DNA from 2 places in the Stenotrophomonas riyadhensis genome. Region 2 is predicted to be linked to the other one. Evidence: riboswitches for the same ligand, from Rfam matches in the RefSeq annotation. Region 2 holds a riboswitch; the other holds the start of a gene.
The links. Region 2 has a riboswitch for glycine ahead of gcvP (aminomethyl-transferring glycine dehydrogenase). Riboswitches for the same ligand answer to the same signal wherever they lie in the genome.
Positions count from the first base shown of each region.

Region 1: another riboswitch for glycine. It lies ahead of SriyCCGPB3_RS19125 (trimeric intracellular cation channel family protein); the one in region 2 lies ahead of gcvP (aminomethyl-transferring glycine dehydrogenase).

Region 1 is NZ_CP155568.1:4,140,076-4,147,789, forward strand. Features, by position in the region: gene SriyCCGPB3_RS19105 (NYN domain-containing protein) at 1-768, opposite strand, end outside; gene SriyCCGPB3_RS19110 (NAD(P)/FAD-dependent oxidoreductase) at 892-2,172, shown strand; gene SriyCCGPB3_RS19115 (nuclear transport factor 2 family protein) at 2,390-2,821, opposite strand; gene SriyCCGPB3_RS19120 (GIY-YIG nuclease family protein) at 2,893-3,159, opposite strand; glycine riboswitch at 3,200-3,289, shown strand; glycine riboswitch at 3,303-3,406, shown strand; gene SriyCCGPB3_RS19125 (trimeric intracellular cation channel family protein) at 3,491-4,108, shown strand; gene SriyCCGPB3_RS19130 (MdtA/MuxA family multidrug efflux RND transporter periplasmic adaptor subunit) at 4,394-5,560, shown strand; gene SriyCCGPB3_RS19135 (multidrug efflux RND transporter permease subunit) at 5,557-7,714, shown strand, end outside.
Region 2 is NZ_CP155568.1:3,418,296-3,426,009, forward strand. Features, by position in the region: gene SriyCCGPB3_RS15960 (M2 family metallopeptidase) at 1-28, shown strand, start outside; gene SriyCCGPB3_RS15965 (hypothetical protein) at 148-540, opposite strand; gene SriyCCGPB3_RS15970 (siderophore-interacting protein) at 609-1,505, opposite strand; gene SriyCCGPB3_RS15975 (multidrug effflux MFS transporter) at 1,647-2,873, opposite strand; glycine riboswitch at 3,174-3,276, shown strand; gene gcvP (aminomethyl-transferring glycine dehydrogenase) at 3,339-6,206, shown strand; gene SriyCCGPB3_RS15985 (VOC family protein) at 6,299-6,709, opposite strand; gene SriyCCGPB3_RS15990 (amino acid permease) at 6,813-7,714, opposite strand, start outside.

The DNA.
Region 1 (7,714 bases), 720 kb from region 2:
TTTTGGCAGCGCGCGGACGTAGGACGACTTGCCGTCCTTCTTCAGCTCGAACAGCCCGATCGCCGCCAGCAGGTCACTGAGCTTGCCGTAGCCGTAGTTGCGCGGGTCGAACGACGCCTGGTTGCCGATCTGGCTGCCGACCGGGCCGAGGTGCGACCAGCCATCCTCGCCCTCGGCCGCGGACACCGCGCGGCGCAGCATCTTCACCAGCCGCGTGTCGCTGCGCATTTCCGCACCACTCTTGCGCGGCCGCGCATCATCATTGGCGACAGGTTCGTTCGATGCCTGTTCGCTGGACGCCTGTTCGGTATCCGGCACGCTGGCATGGGTCTGGCCCAGCGCTTCCAGATAGGTGAACTTCGAGCAGGCGTTGACGAACGGCTCCGGGGTTTTCTTCTCGCCGAAGCCATACACCTTCACGCCATCGGTCAGCAGGCGCATCACCATCGGGGTGAAATCGGCATCGCTGGACACGATGGCGAAGCCATCGAGATTGCGCGCGTACAGCAGGTCCATGGCATCGATCACCATCGCCATGTCCGAGGCATTCTTGCCCTTGCTGTAGGCGAACTGCTGGATCGGGCGGATCGCATATTCGTGCAGCACGGCCTCCCAACCCTTCAACCGCGGGCTCTTCCAGTTGCCATAGGCGCGGCGCACGTTGGCCACGCCGTAGCGGGCGACTTCAGCCAGGACCTCGTCGATCTTCGAGGCCGGCGCATTGTCGGCGTCGATCAACAGGGCGATGCGCTTTTCCGGTTCGCTCATGGGCTCCTCACGGGCGGTTGCCTGAACCCGAGTATCGCCGATCCATGCGGGCGCTGACGTGACAGGGCGCCATCGTGCGAAGATGCCAGGCGCTTCCCCCAATGCCCCCACTGGAGTGAGTCGATGAGTCGCGAGCGCGTTCCCCACCTGGTTGTTGTCGGCGGCGGTTTTGCCGGCCTCTGGGCCACCCGTGCCCTGGCCCGCGAGCGCATACGCATCACCCTGGTCGACCGCCGCAACCACCATCTGTTCCAGCCGCTGCTGTACCAGGTGGCCACCGCCGGCCTGTCCGCGCCGGACATCGCCGCGCCGCTGCGCCACATCCTCGGCCACCAGCGCAATGTGGAAGTCCGCCTCGGCGAAGTGGTGACCATCGACAAGCAGGCCCGGCAGATCCGCATGGCCGATGGCAGCACGCTGGACTACGACAGCCTGCTGCTGGCTACCGGCGCCACCCACGCCTACTTCGGCAACGACCAATGGGCCGATGATGCGCCCGGGCTGAAGACGCTGGACGATGCCATCGCACTGCGCCGCAAGCTGCTGCTGGCGTTCGAACGCGCCGAGGCCGAGCCGGACCCGGCGAAGAAAGCGGCGTGGTTGAGCTTTGCCGTGGTCGGCGGCGGCCCCACCGGTGTTGAACTGGCCGGTACCTTGGCCGAAATCGCGCGGCATACGCTGCGCAACGAGTTCCGCCATATCGATCCGGCCAGCGCCAAGGTGCGGCTGGTCGAAGCCGGCCCGCGCGTGTTGTCTTCGTTCCCGGAAGTGCTTTCGCTGAAGGCACGGCGGCAACTGGAAAAACTGGGCGTGGAAGTATTGACCGGTACCCCGGTGAGCGACATCGACAGCCAGGGCTTCAAGCTCGGCGATCAGTTCGTGCCGGCCCGCACCGTGGTCTGGGCCGCCGGTGTGGCCGCTTCACCGCTGGCGCGCACCCTGGATGTGCCGCTGGACCGCGCCGGCCGCGTGCAGGTGCAGCCGGACCTCACCCTGCCTGGGCACCCCGAGCTGTTCGTGGCCGGTGACCTGGCCGCACTGAATCAAGCCAACGGCAAGCCGGTACCCGGCGTCGCGCCCGCCGCCAAGCAGATGGGCAAGTACGTGGCCGAGGTGATCCGCGCGCGCCTGGACGACAAGCCGGCACCAGGTCCCTTCAAGTACGCCGACTTCGGCAACCTGGCCACCATCGGCCGCATGGCCGCGATCGTGCACCTGGGCAGGCTGCAACTCTCGGGCGTCCTCGCCTGGTGGTTCTGGCTGGCCGCACACGTGTTCTTCCTGATCGGTTTCCGCAACCGCGTCGTGGTGCTGCTGAACTGGGCGGTGGCGTACTGGAGCTATCAGCGCAGCGCGCGCATCATCTTCGGTGATGACCAGGAAGACCGGCGACCGAGGCGCTAGGGCCGAAGACGGACACGGGTTCTCTGCCTGGGAGTAGATCCACGCCATGCGTGGATGAATGTCTGTGCAGGCCGCATGGAGCTCAGCCACGCATGGCGTGGCTCTACTGCCTCATCAGGCCGCCGGGCACTCGCCGTTTCGACCAAACCCGGCAGAGGTCTTCCTTTCTCGCAGTACCGGCAATTGAAAGCCAAGCTCTACCTGCGGCGCCCATCGCTCACTGCGCCTTTGGTTTCGGGTACCACAGCGCGTTGACGATGACCCAGCGCTGGTCGAAGCGCCCCATGTGGAAGTAGTCGACGAACCACGGCGTTTCCAGCCGTACCGAGGCCGCGTTGCCGGTCACGTCCAGCACCGTGCAGCGGCGGTCCCATTGATCCTTCGGGGTCTTCAGCGCGCCCTGCTTCGTCAACGAGACCAGCTCTTCCTTCGACATACGTCGCAGGCCCAAGCGTTCGTCGGGTGTATCGCCGAGGACCGCGCGCTTGGCCAGGTCCGGGTGCAGGGAGCGGGCGACGCGCTGCGGGTCGGCCGCCAGCTGGCCGTCGACGTAATCGTGGCAGGTGGCTTCGATGGCCGCGATCGTGGCCGGGTCGGCAGCGGGGCTCGTTGCTGCGGAGAGAGCGAACAGCAGGGCAATCGTGGACATCCGGGTCTCCAGCTCTGGGCGCGGGGCGATCATGGCATGGGCCAAGTGGCCCATCCACGCATGGCGTGGATCTACAGGACCGGCGCCTGCAACCAGGCCAGCTTGCGTTCGCGCGGCTGCTGCTTGAGCTGCCACTCGGCCCGCGAGGCGGCGGCCCGGTCCGGGTACTCGCGCACGGCCAGCACGCGCAGTGGCGGCCGTGCCCGGGTGTAGCGCGCGCCCTTGCCGGCCTGGTGGGCGGCGAAACGCGCCTCCACATCGGTGCTGATGCCGGCGTAGTAGCTGCCATCGCGGCATTCGAGCAGGTACAGGAACCACGGGCGGAGGGACGGGGCCATGCCCGGATTATGCCGTGCTGCACTGCAGCGGATATACTGGCGCCCGAATGCAGGAGAGAGGCGCCGCGCTGGCGCCCGCCGAAGGCGCAGGCTCCCATGATCGCTCAGGCCGGTGGGCTGGAATCCCACCAACCATGCATTCGACTCGCCGAGCTGGAGAGAGGTCACCGGGCACGCCCGGGACGATCCGCCGAAGGGGCACGCGGCCAACGCCGCTGAACTCTCAGGCAAAAGGACAGCGGGAGCGGCACCGGTCATCGTCATCCCGTCATTGCGCAGGCAGTGGCGGTAGTCGCGCATGGCCGGCCCCACCGCGCCCGGAGCCTGTCCCATGCTGCTGTCCATCATCTACCTGATCGCCATTTCCGCCGAAGCCATGACCGGCGCGCTGTCCGCCGGCCGTCGCCGCATGGACCTGTTCGGCGTGGTCATGATCGCCTGCGTCACCGCCCTCGGGGGCGGTTCGCTGCGCGACATCCTGCTCGGCCACTACCCGCTGGGCTGGGTGAAGCATCCCGAGTACCTGGGCTTCACCGTGTGCGCGGCGCTGATCGCCACCTGGGTGGCGCGCTGGATGCACCACTTCCGCCGCACCTTCCTGGTGCTCGATGGCCTGGGCCTGATCGCCTTCACCCTGATCGGCTGCTCGATCGCGCGCGAGGCCGGCCATGCCATGCCGATCGTGCTGATCGCCGGCATGCTGACCGGCGCCTTCGGCGGCGTGCTGCGCGACATTCTCTGCAACGAGGTGCCGCTGATCTTCCAGAAGGAGCTGTACGCGATCATCGCGCTGCTGACCGGCGCGGCCTACCTGTTGCTGCTGCACTGGGGCGTGGCCGACGCCACCGCGATCCTGTGCTGCCTCGGCGGCGGCTTCGCGCTGCGCCTGCTGGCGATCCACTACCGCTGGGAAATGCCGAAGTTCGTCTATCACGACGAAGTGCATTGATTGTTTGACGGTAGTGCCGGCCGCTGGCCGGCAACACGGCACACGCCCGCAGATTCCGGCAGGTTGCCGGCCAGCGGCCGGCACTACCGAATGCGTTGCATGACCATGGTCATGCGGCATTGGCCGGGGTGATTGGCTACCATTGTCACCCCGTCGCTGCCGCGACGGCATCCAGCCACGCCGCGCCCGCGGCCCCGCCAGACAACTCCCTCCCCGCTGCCCGTGGTGCCGTGAACGCGCCGACGGGCCCGCATGTCCCTGCGCGCGCAGGGCGCAGGATGCCCCATGTCTGTCGCCGAAAATTCCCGCTTCCGTCGTGCCCGCCTGTTATGGGCGGTGCTGGCCATCGCCCTCGTCGCCGTTCTGGCGTGGTGGCTGTGGCCCCGGAATGGTGCCGGCAGCAGCGACGATGCGCCGGGCAAGACGGTGCCGGTACGCGTGGCACGCGCCAGCGCCGAGCCGCTGGTGCTGCGCCTGAAGGCGGTCGGTACGGTCACCCCGCTGCACAGCGTGGTGGTACGCAGCCGCGTGGATGGCGAACTGCTGCGGCTGCATTTCCAGGAAGGCCAGCAGGTGAAGGCCGGCGATCTGCTGGCGCAGATCGACCCGCGCCCGTATGAGGTGAAGCTGGCACAGGCGCAGGGTACCCAGCAGCAGAATCTGGCCGAGCTGGAAAACGCCGAGCGCCAGCTGCAGCGCTACCGCGAACTGCAGAAGCAGAACTACGTGTCCGGGCAGGAACTGAGCGACCAGCAGAGCAAGGTGCGCCAGCTGCAGGGCCGCCGCCTCAGCGATCAGGCGTCTGTTGATGAAGCGCGCCTGCAGCTGCAGTACACCCGCATCACCGCGCCGGTCAGTGGCCGCGTCGGGCTGCGCCGTTTGGACGTGGGCAACCTGGTGCGCGCCAGCGATGCCGAAGGCCTGGTGACGCTGGCGCAGACCGCGCCGATCAGCGTGCTGTTCACGGTGCCCGAACCCGAGCTGCCTGCGCTGCTCGATGCCGTGCAGGCGCAACCGGCACTGGCGGTGGAAACCTGGGACCGCGAAGAACGCCGGCAGCTGGCCCGCGGCTCGCTGTCCAGCGTCGACAACCGCATCGATACCACCACCGGCACGTTGAAACTGCGTGCGCACTTCGACAACCACGATCTGGCGCTGTTCCCCAACCAGTTCGTCAACGTCCGCCTGCAGCTGGGCGAGCAGCCCGCGCTGCTGATTCCCGATGCCGCCGTGCAGTTCGGCAGCCAGGGCAACTACGTGCATATCGTCGACAAGGACAGCAAGGCACAGCGCCGCACCGTGGTGCTCGGTCCAGCCGATGATGGACGCGTGGCCGTGCGCTCCGGGCTGGCCGCAGGGGACAAGGTGGTGATCGAAGGCATCGACGGGCTGGAAGACGGCACGGCGGTGGAGATCATCACCGAGGAGGCCGCGACCAAGGCCGGCGCATGAACCTCTCGCGCCCGTTCATCCTGCGCCCGGTCGCAACGACTCTCCTGATGGTGGCGCTGCTGCTGTCCGGCGTGCTGGCCTATCGCCTGCTGCCGGTGGCGGCGCTGCCGCAGGTCGATTACCCGATCATCCAGATCACCACGCTGTATCCGGGGGCCAGCCCCGAACTGACCACACGCACCATCACCGCACCGCTGGAGCGCCAGCTCGGCCAGATTCCCGGCCTGAAACAACTGTCGTCGACCAGTTCCGGTGGCGCCTCGGTCATTACCCTGCAGTTCGGGCTGGAGGTGTCGCTGGGTGTGGCCGAGCAGGACGTGCAGGCCGCCATCAACGCGGCGGGCAGCTTCTTGCCCGGGGACCTGCCGGTGCCGCCGGTGTACCGCAAGGTCAACCCGGCCGACACCCCCATCCTGACCTTGGCGGTGACCTCGCAAGGCCTGTCGCTGCCGCAGGTGCACGATCTGGTGGATACGCGCATCGCCCAGCGCCTGGCGCAGTTGCCCGGCGTCGGCCTGGTCAGCCTGGCCGGGGGCCAGCGCCCGGCGGTGCGCATCCAGGTCAATCCAGCGGCGCTGGCCGCCAACAACCTGGGCATGGACCACATCCGCACCGCCATCGCCGCCGCCAACGTCAACCTGCCCAAGGGCAGTTTCGATGGCCCGATCCGCGCGGTGATGCTCGATGCCAACGATCAGATGCGCAGCGTGGATGAGTACCGTGCCCTGGTACTGGCCTGGCGCGACGGCGCGCCGCTGCGGCTGGGCGATGTAGCCACCATTGCCGATGGCGCCGAGAACCGCCAGTTGGCTGCGTGGAGCGGTACCACGCCGGCAGTGCTGGTGAACATCCAGCGCCAGCCCGGCGCCAACGTGATCGCCGTGGTCGAGCAGGTGCGTACGCTGCTGCCGCAGCTGCAGGCCACGCTGCCCGCCGGCGTGCAGATGAATGTACTGAGCGACCGCACCGAATCGATCCGCGCGTCGGTGCGCGGCGTGCAGAAAGAACTGGTACTGGCCATCGGCCTGGTGGTGCTGGTCACCTGGGTGTTCCTGCGCAATCTGCCGGCCACGCTCATTCCCAGCGTCGCGGTGCCGCTGTCGCTCATCGGCACCTTCGCGGTGATGCTGCTGGCCGGCTATTCGCTCAACAACCTCACGCTGATGGCGCTGACCATCGCCACCGGCTTCGTGGTGGACGATGCCATCGTGATGCTGGAGAACATCGCCCGCCATCTGGAGGAAGGCGAAAGCCCCCGCGATGCAGCGCTGAAAGGCGCAGCCGAGATCGGCTTCACCCTGGTGTCGCTGACTGTTTCGCTGATCGCGGTGCTGATCCCGCTGCTGTTCATGGCCGACCTGGTGGGTGCACTGTTCCATGAGTTCGCAGTGACACTGGCTGTAGCCATCGGCATTTCGCTGGTGGTCTCGCTGACGCTGACGCCGATGCTGTGCGCGCGGTTCCTGAAGCCGCACGCGAAGACTGCACATGCGCCCGATGTCTTCGACCGCGTCATCGGCCTCTACGACCGCCAGCTGCGCTGGGTGCTGCAGCGCCAGCCGCTGATGCTGCTGGCCACCGTTGCCACCCTCGCACTGACCGTGGCGCTGTACTTCGCCGTGCCCAAGGGTTTCTTCCCGGTGCAGGATGCCGGCCTGGTGCAGGGCATCAGCGAAGCGCCGCAGGCGATCTCATTCCAGGCGATGCGCGAGCGCCAGCAGGCGCTGGCGGCGGCCATCGAAGCCGACGAGGCGGTGGCCAGCGTCTCGTCCTACATCGGCGTGGACGGCAACAATGCCACGCTCAATACCGGCCGCCTGCTGATCGAGCTGAAACCGCACGGCGACCGCGATGGCGCCGCCGTGGTGATGGCGCGCCTGCAACAGCGCGTGTCGAAGATCCCCGGCATCACCCTGTACCTGCAGCCGGTACAGGAGCTGGGCATCGAAGACCGCATCAGCCGCACCCAGTACCAGTTCACCCTGACCACGCCGGATCTTGAAACACTGGAACGCTGGACCCCGAAGCTGCTGCAGGCGCTACGCCAGCAACCTGCACTGCGCGATGTCGCCAGCGATCTGCAGATGCAGGGCCGGCAGGCGCGCGTGGCGATCGACCGCGATGCGGCGGCGCGCCTGGGCGTGAGCGTGGAAG
Region 2 (7,714 bases):
GGCCAACGCGGCACCGGCGGCGAAATGAAAAAAGGGGCGGATCCGCGAGGATCCGCCCCTTTCCGGTAGTGCCGGCCGCTGGCCGGCAACCACGCGATGAAGACCCAACGGGCAGCCGGCCAGCGGCCGGCCCTACCGAAATGCCTGTCAGCTGTCCTTCTTCGCCGCCATCGCGGCAACCAGTTCGGCCTTGAATTCTTCGAAGGTCTGGCCCTTCTCTTTCGCTTCGGCCTGCGCGGCATCGCGCAGCGCATCGGAATACATCAGGCGCACCGGCGTACCGTTGCGCTCGTGCAGTTCACCGGCCTGCATGATCAGCGCCAGCACCTGCGCGGCCGAGTCACTGTGCCCGGCGATGCGGCCATCCATGCCCAGCACCCATTCGCCATCACGGCGCACGACACCGGCCAGCAGGGTGCGCTGCGCATCGCGCAGCTCGGCATGCGGCTCCACCGGCGAGGCCTGGGCAGCGGCCTTGTTGGCGGCCTGCTTTTCCTGGCGACGGCGCTGGTCGCGGCGGGTCTTGGAGCTGGTGGACATGGTGCGGTACCGCTGCGAGGGGGGCGCAAGGATAGCGCACCCCGCCCGCAGCGCCGCTTCACGTCGCCTCAGTCCAGTACTTTGCCGTGCCTCCAGTAGCCCATGAAGGTGATCGCTCGGCGGTCCAGCCCACAGTCGCGGACCAGATGGCGGCGGATCGCCATCACGGCCCCTGCCTCGCCTGCCACCCAGGCATACAGCGGTCCGCCCACACTGGCATCGGCCTGCTCCCAGAGGATCTGCGCGTCGACGTCGATCTCTTCCAGCGCATCGTCGGCAGCCACGCTCGACGACGCCGCCAAGCGCGCCTGCACTGCCTGCAGCAGGGGCTGCCCGTACGTCGCCTGCCCGCGCGGCAACCAGACCAGCTCGGCCGTGGCCGGCGCCTTCAGGGGAACCGCATCACCGGCCTGCGCCACCTCCAGCAGGGCCAGCGTGCGCGGCGGATCCACCATGGCCGCCAGTTCCTCGAGAATCCCGGCCACTGCCGGCAACGCGGTCTCGTCAGCCACCAGCAGCACCTGGCCAACGCCGGCCGGCGGCTTCCATTCCCAGCCCTCGCTGCTCTCGGCGCAGTCGGCGTCCGGGGCCAGCAGCACCACGCGGTCTCCCGGCCTTGCATGCATGGCCCAGCGCGAAGCGGGCCCGGTCACGCCGTGGATGACGAAATCGACGTCGACCTCGCCCTGCTCGGCGCGTAGCTGGCGGATCGTGTAGGTGCGCATCGGCGGGCGCTGATCATCCGGCAGCGCCCGGTAGCGCGGGTACCAGTCCTCGCCGCTGGGGACCTGCGGCAGGTCCTGGCCGGGCAAGGGGAAGAACACCTTGATCCGCTGGTCCGGGCCTTCGGTCTTCATCCGCGCCACGTCGGCACCAGTGAACACCATGCGGTCCAGGGAAGGGGAGAGAACGCGGCGCTCCTTCAGCGCCACCTCGAACAGGCGGTAGGTCTGCTGCGCAGCCATGGGGGAACCTCATGCAACGACATCGGATTGGCTGGCTGTCGTGCACCTGTGCACCGGCTGGCTGGAGTGCCCAGCCTAGTCCCGTGGTTTCCCGTCGCAAGCGCTGCGGGCGTCGCGGCCTGCCCTACCCCTGCACGCTGCTCAGTGACCCGTGCAGACTGCCTGCGCCGCGCGTTCACGTTGGTGTTCCCAGTACCAGAACACGAAACCAGCACCGAAGAAGGCGGCCTGGCCCAACGCCAGGCGCAGCGGGCTGGCGCTCAGCAGCGGCGACACCACGCCGGCCACCACGGTGCTGATCATCAGCTGCACGAAGGCCTGCAGCGACGAGGCCAGGCCGCGCTGGTGCGGGTACATGTCCAGCACCGCCAGCGCCAGGATCGGGAAAATCAGCGCCATGCCCATGCCGCCCAGGAAGATCGGCAGCACCGCCCACGGCAGCACGAACTGCGGGGCCAGCGCCACGTAGCCGACGTTCAGCAGCACCGACAGCGCGCACAGGACGAAACCGATGGCGACCTGGCGGGTGGGCGTGGTGTGCCCGGCCATGCGCCCCGACAGAAACGAGCCGGTGGTCATGCCGCCGATGGTGGGGATGAACAGCCAGGCAAAACCACCCTCGCCCAGATGCAGGTGCTGCATCACGAACACCGGCGCCGAGGAGATGTACAGGAAGATGCCGCCGAAACCGATGCTGCCGGCCAGCGCCAGGCGCAGGAACCGCGGGTTGAAACCAATGCGCACGTAATCGCGCATCAGCACGCGCGGCGACAACGGCACCCGTGCCTCCACCGGATGGGTTTCCGGCAGGTAGCGTGCGGTCGCCGCCAGCAGGACCAGTGCGAACACCACCAGGAACCAGAAGATCAGTGGCCAGCCGGCGCCGCTGAGCAGGATCCAGCCACCGATGATCGGTGCGATCGCCGGTGCGATGCCGAACAGCATCGACACCTGGCTCATCAGTCGCTGCGCGTCGTGGCCGTGGTACAGGTCGCGGATCACCGCGCGGCCGACGATCATGCCGACGCCCGCGGACAGTCCCTGCAGCGCGCGGAACGCCAGCAGCGTGGTCAGGTCGGTGGACAGCGCGCAGCCAACCGAAGCGCCGACGAACACCACCAGGCCGCCAAGGATCACCCGCTTGCGGCCCCAGGCATCGGACAGCGGGCCGTGCGCCAGGCTCATCAGGCCGTAGAACAGCAGGTATACGCTGATGGTCTGCTGCACTGCCACCTCGTCCACCGCCAGGCGCTGGGCCAGCTGCGGGAACGCCGGGAAGATGGTGTCGATCGAGAACGGACCGAACATGGCCAGGCCGGCGAGCAGCAGGGCCATGCGGCGGGTGGAAGGAGCAACAGCGGCGGTCATGGAGAAGGCGTCCGGCAGGGCCATGCGCGGCACGCACGGCGGGCGCCGGTCCCCCTGCAGCAGGGACGGCGCCAGATGAATTCGGGTATCCGCCCATCATAGGTGGGGATTGCACCTGATGCCATGCAGCAGTGCACAAAACGCACGGACGGGCCATCGGCCATTCAGGCGCGGCGGCCAGGTCCGAAGGCGGCCGGCGCGCCCGCAACGGGCTATAATCGGCGGGCAACACGGTGGGAGAAGCGGAACACCGCTGCCGAAGGCGCAACGCCCGTAATCGCTCAGGCCCGATACCACCCGTAACACAACTCTGGAGAGACCGGTTCGATCCGGCGCCGAAGGGGCACGAAGCTGCGGTTCGCCGCGCTTCCAAACTCTCAGGCAAAAGGACAGAGGGGCGCCCCGCAGACCGCCAACCGGCGGCTTGTGCCCGTGCGTGTGCCCTTTCCTGACGGATCCTTCGCCATGTCCCAGAACACCCCTTCCCTGCGTGAGCTCGAGCATCATTCCGCGTTCGTCGAGCGCCACATCGGTCCCAACGATGCCGAGATCGCGCAGATGCTCGACGTCGTCGGCCACGCGTCGCTGGATGCGATGACCGATGCCATCGTGCCGGCCAAGATCAAGTCGCCGGCGCCGCTGGCGCTGCCGGAGTCGATGACCGAAGTGCAGGCACTGGCGAAGATCCGTGCGATCGCCGACAAGAACACCGTGCTGCGCAGCTTCATCGGCCAAGGCTACTACGGTACCCACACGCCGAACGTGATCCTGCGCAACATCCTGGAAAATCCGGCCTGGTACACCGCCTACACCCCGTACCAGGCGGAAATCTCGCAGGGCCGCATGGAAGCGCTGATCAACTTCCAGACCCTGTGCGCCGACCTCACCGGCATGGAAATCGCCAACGCCTCGCTGCTGGACGAAGCCACCGCCGCCGCTGAAGCGATGACCCTGGCCAAGCGTTCGGCCAAGTCGAAGTCGGACACCTTCTTCGTGCACGACGCCGTGCACCCGCAGACCCTGGAGCTGCTGCGCACCCGCGCCGAGCCCATGGGCATCGTGCTGCGCGTCGGCACTCCGGCCGAAGCGCTGGAAGCGGAAGCCTTCGGCCTGCTGCTGCAGTACCCGGACACCTTCGGCCAGGTCGGCGACTACAAGGCGCTGGTCGATGCCGTGCACGCACGCGGTGGCCTGGTGGCCGTGGCCACCGACCTGCTGGCGCTGACCCTGCTGGCCGCCCCGGGCGAATGGGGTGCGGACATCGTGGTCGGCAACAGCCAGCGTTTCGGCGTGCCGTTCGGCTTCGGTGGCCCGCACGCGGCCTTCATGGCCTGCCGCGACGCCTACAAGCGCTCGATGCCGGGCCGCCTGATCGGCGTCTCGGTCGATGCCCAGGGCAACCCGGCCTACCGCCTGACCCTGCAGACCCGCGAGCAGCACATCCGCCGCGAGAAGGCCACCTCCAACATCTGTACCGCGCAGGTGCTGCTGGCAGTGATGGCGTCGATGTATGCCGTCTACCACGGCCCGGAAGGCCTGACCCGCATCGCCCGCCGCACCCATCGCCTGGCCTCGATCCTGGCTGCGGCGCTGCGCAAGGCCGGCGTGCAGGTTGGTGGCGACTTCTTCGACACCCTGCATGTCACTGGCGTGCACGCCGATGAGATCCACGCCAAGGCCCGCGCCGCCGGCTACAACCTGCGCGCGATCGACAGCGACTCGGTCGGCATCAGCCTGGACGAGACCACCACCCGCGCCGACATCGTTGCCGTGGCTGCCGTATTCGGTGCCGCACTGGATGTCGACGCGCTGGATGCCAGCACCGCCGATGCCCTGCCGGCCGGCCTGCTGCGCCAGTCCGCATTCCTGACCCACCCGGTGTTCAACACCCACCACAGCGAGCACGAACTGCTGCGCTACCTGCGTTCGCTGGCCGACAAGGACCTGGCGATGGACCGCACGATGATCCCGCTGGGCTCGTGCACCATGAAGCTCAACGCCACCGCCGAGATGATCCCGGTGACCTGGCCGGAGTTCTCGCAGATCCACCCGCTGGTGCCGGCCGACCAGGCGCTGGGCTACAAGGAACTGATCGATACGCTGGAAGCGATGCTGGTCGAGTGCACCGGCTACGATGCGGTCAGCCTGCAGCCGAACTCCGGCGCGCAGGGCGAGTACGCCGGCCTGCTGGCGATCCGCGCCTTCCACCGCTCGCGCGGTGAGGAACATCGCGACATCTGCCTGATTCCGGACTCGGCGCACGGCACCAACCCGGCCTCGGCACAGATGTGCGGCATGAAGGTGGTGGTCACCAAGACCGATGCCAACGGCAACGTCGATGTCGAGGACATCCGCCTCAATGCCGAAAAGTACAGCGACCGCCTGGCCGCGATCATGATGACCTACCCGTCCACGCACGGCGTGTTCGAGGAAGAGGTGGTGGAGATCTGCGAGATCATCCACAAGCACGGCGGCCAGGTGTACACCGACGGTGCCAACATGAACGCCCTGGTCGGCGTGGCCAAGCCGGGCAAGTGGGGTTCGGACGTTTCGCACCTGAACCTGCACAAGACCTTCTGCATCCCCCACGGCGGTGGCGGCCCGGGCGTCGGCCCGTGCGCGGTCAAGGAGCACCTGGCGCCGTTCCTGCCGGGCAAGCTGGGTGACCACGGCCCGGTCGGCATGGTCAGCGCAGCCAGCTTCGGCAGCGCCTCGATCCTGCCGATCAGCTGGATGTACATCGCGATGATGGGCACCGAAGGCCTGCGCAAGGCCACCCAGGTCGCGCAGCTCAATGCCAACTACATCGCCAAGCGCCTGGCCCCGCACTTCAAGACCCTGTACACCGGCCGCAACGGCCTGGTGGCGCATGAGTGCATCCTGGACGTGCGCCCGCTGGAGAAGACCAGCGGCATCGGTGCCGAGGACGTGGCCAAGCGCCTGATCGACTTCGGCTTCCACGCCCCGACCCTGAGCTTCCCGGTGGCCGGCACGCTGATGGTCGAACCGACCGAGAGCGAGTCGCTGCACGAGCTGGATCGCTTCATCAACGCGATGATCCAGATCCGCGAGGAAATCACCGCGATCGAAGACGGCCGCCTGGACCGCGAGGACAACCCGCTGAAGAACGCACCGCACACTGCCACCGCAGTGACCGCGAGCGAGTGGACCCACGCCTACCCGCGCGAACTTGCCGCCTTCCCGCTGGCCAGCCTGAAGCAGAGCAAGTACTGGCCGCCGGTGGCCCGTGTCGACAACGTGTACGGCGACAAGAACGTGATGTGCGCCTGCATCCCGGTCGATGCCTACAAGGATGATGAAGTCGAAGCGTGATTCCTCGCTGCATCGGTAAAGAAAACGGCCCGCGCAAGCGGGCCGTTTTCATAAGGGCGTATGGACCAGGGCCCACACCCACAAACATCTGATCACGGGTCCGGCATCTGCCCCAAGCTCAACTGCCACGACACGCCGAAGCGGTCCTGCACCCAGCCGTAGCGGTTGCTGAAGTCATAGTCGCCCACCGGCATCAACCAATGGCCGCCCTCACCCAGCACGCGTGCGGCACGTTCGAACTGCTCGGCACCGGAACACTCGACGAACAACGAGATCGACGGGGTGAAGGTGAAATCGTGCACGTCCAGGCTGTCGAAGCACAGGTAGTGGGTGCCACCGAGCAGGAAGATCGCCTGGCGGACCTGCCCCGGCACGCCGGCGCCGGCCCCCTCGGGATGGCGTTGCAGGGCCAGCAGGCGGAAATCGGCAAAGGCTTCGGCGTACAGGGCCAAGGCGGCCTCGGCCTGGCCGGTGAACATCAGGAAGGGGCGGCTGCGCAGCATGCGGTACTCCTGGTCGACGGGCCGCTGACGGCCCACACGATCAGGATGGCACGGCAGATGTGCAGCCCCCGTGGTAGTGCCGGCCGCTGGCCGGCAGCTTCAGTCACGCCTCGCGCATGCGCCGTGCGATGGCGCTGCTGGCGGCAATCGTGGCGGTCAACGCCACCATCGACAGGAACTGCAGGCGGGTATGCGACTCACTCAACAGCAGGCCGAAGATCAGTGCCAGAATCGCCAGCGCGCAGCAGGTCAGCCACGGGAAGCCGGCCATGCGGAACGGCAGCCGGGTACCCAGGCGATCCGCGCGACGACGCAGTACCAGCTGCGACACCAGCGACAGCGTCCACACCAGCAGGCAGGTGGAACCGACGATGTTCAGCAGCACCGGCAGCACCCGGTCCGGGAACAGCAGCTCCATCACCGTGGCGGCGAAACCGAACAGCACGCTGGCCAGCACAGCGATCACCGGCACCTGGCGCGGATCGGTCCAGCCCAACACGGCCGGCGCCTCACGACGCTGCGCCAGCGAATACATCATGCGCGAGGCACCGTAGAGGTTGGCATTGAGCGCCGACAGCAGCGCGATCACGGCAATCAGGGTGATGGCGGTACCGGCGCCCGGGATGCGAGCGATGTCCAGCACGGCGGCGAACGGCGACTTCAGTGCCTCGCTGGTCCATGGCACCACGGCGATGATCACGCTCAGCGAGCCGATGTAGAACACCAGGATGCGCCAGGCCACGGTGCGGATGGCACGGGCAATGCTGCGCTCGGGATCTTCGGTTTCGGCCGCCGCCACGGCCACGATCTCGGTGCCACCGAAGGCAAAAACGACAACCAGCAGCGCCGCACCGATCCCGGCCAGCCCCTTCGGCGCGAAGCCGCCATGCTCGGTGAAGTTGCTCAGGCCCGGCGAGGTCACCTGCGGCAGCCAGCCCATCAGCAGCGCCACACCGATGGCGATGAAGGCCAGGATCGCCGCCACCTTGAGGATGGCGAACCAGA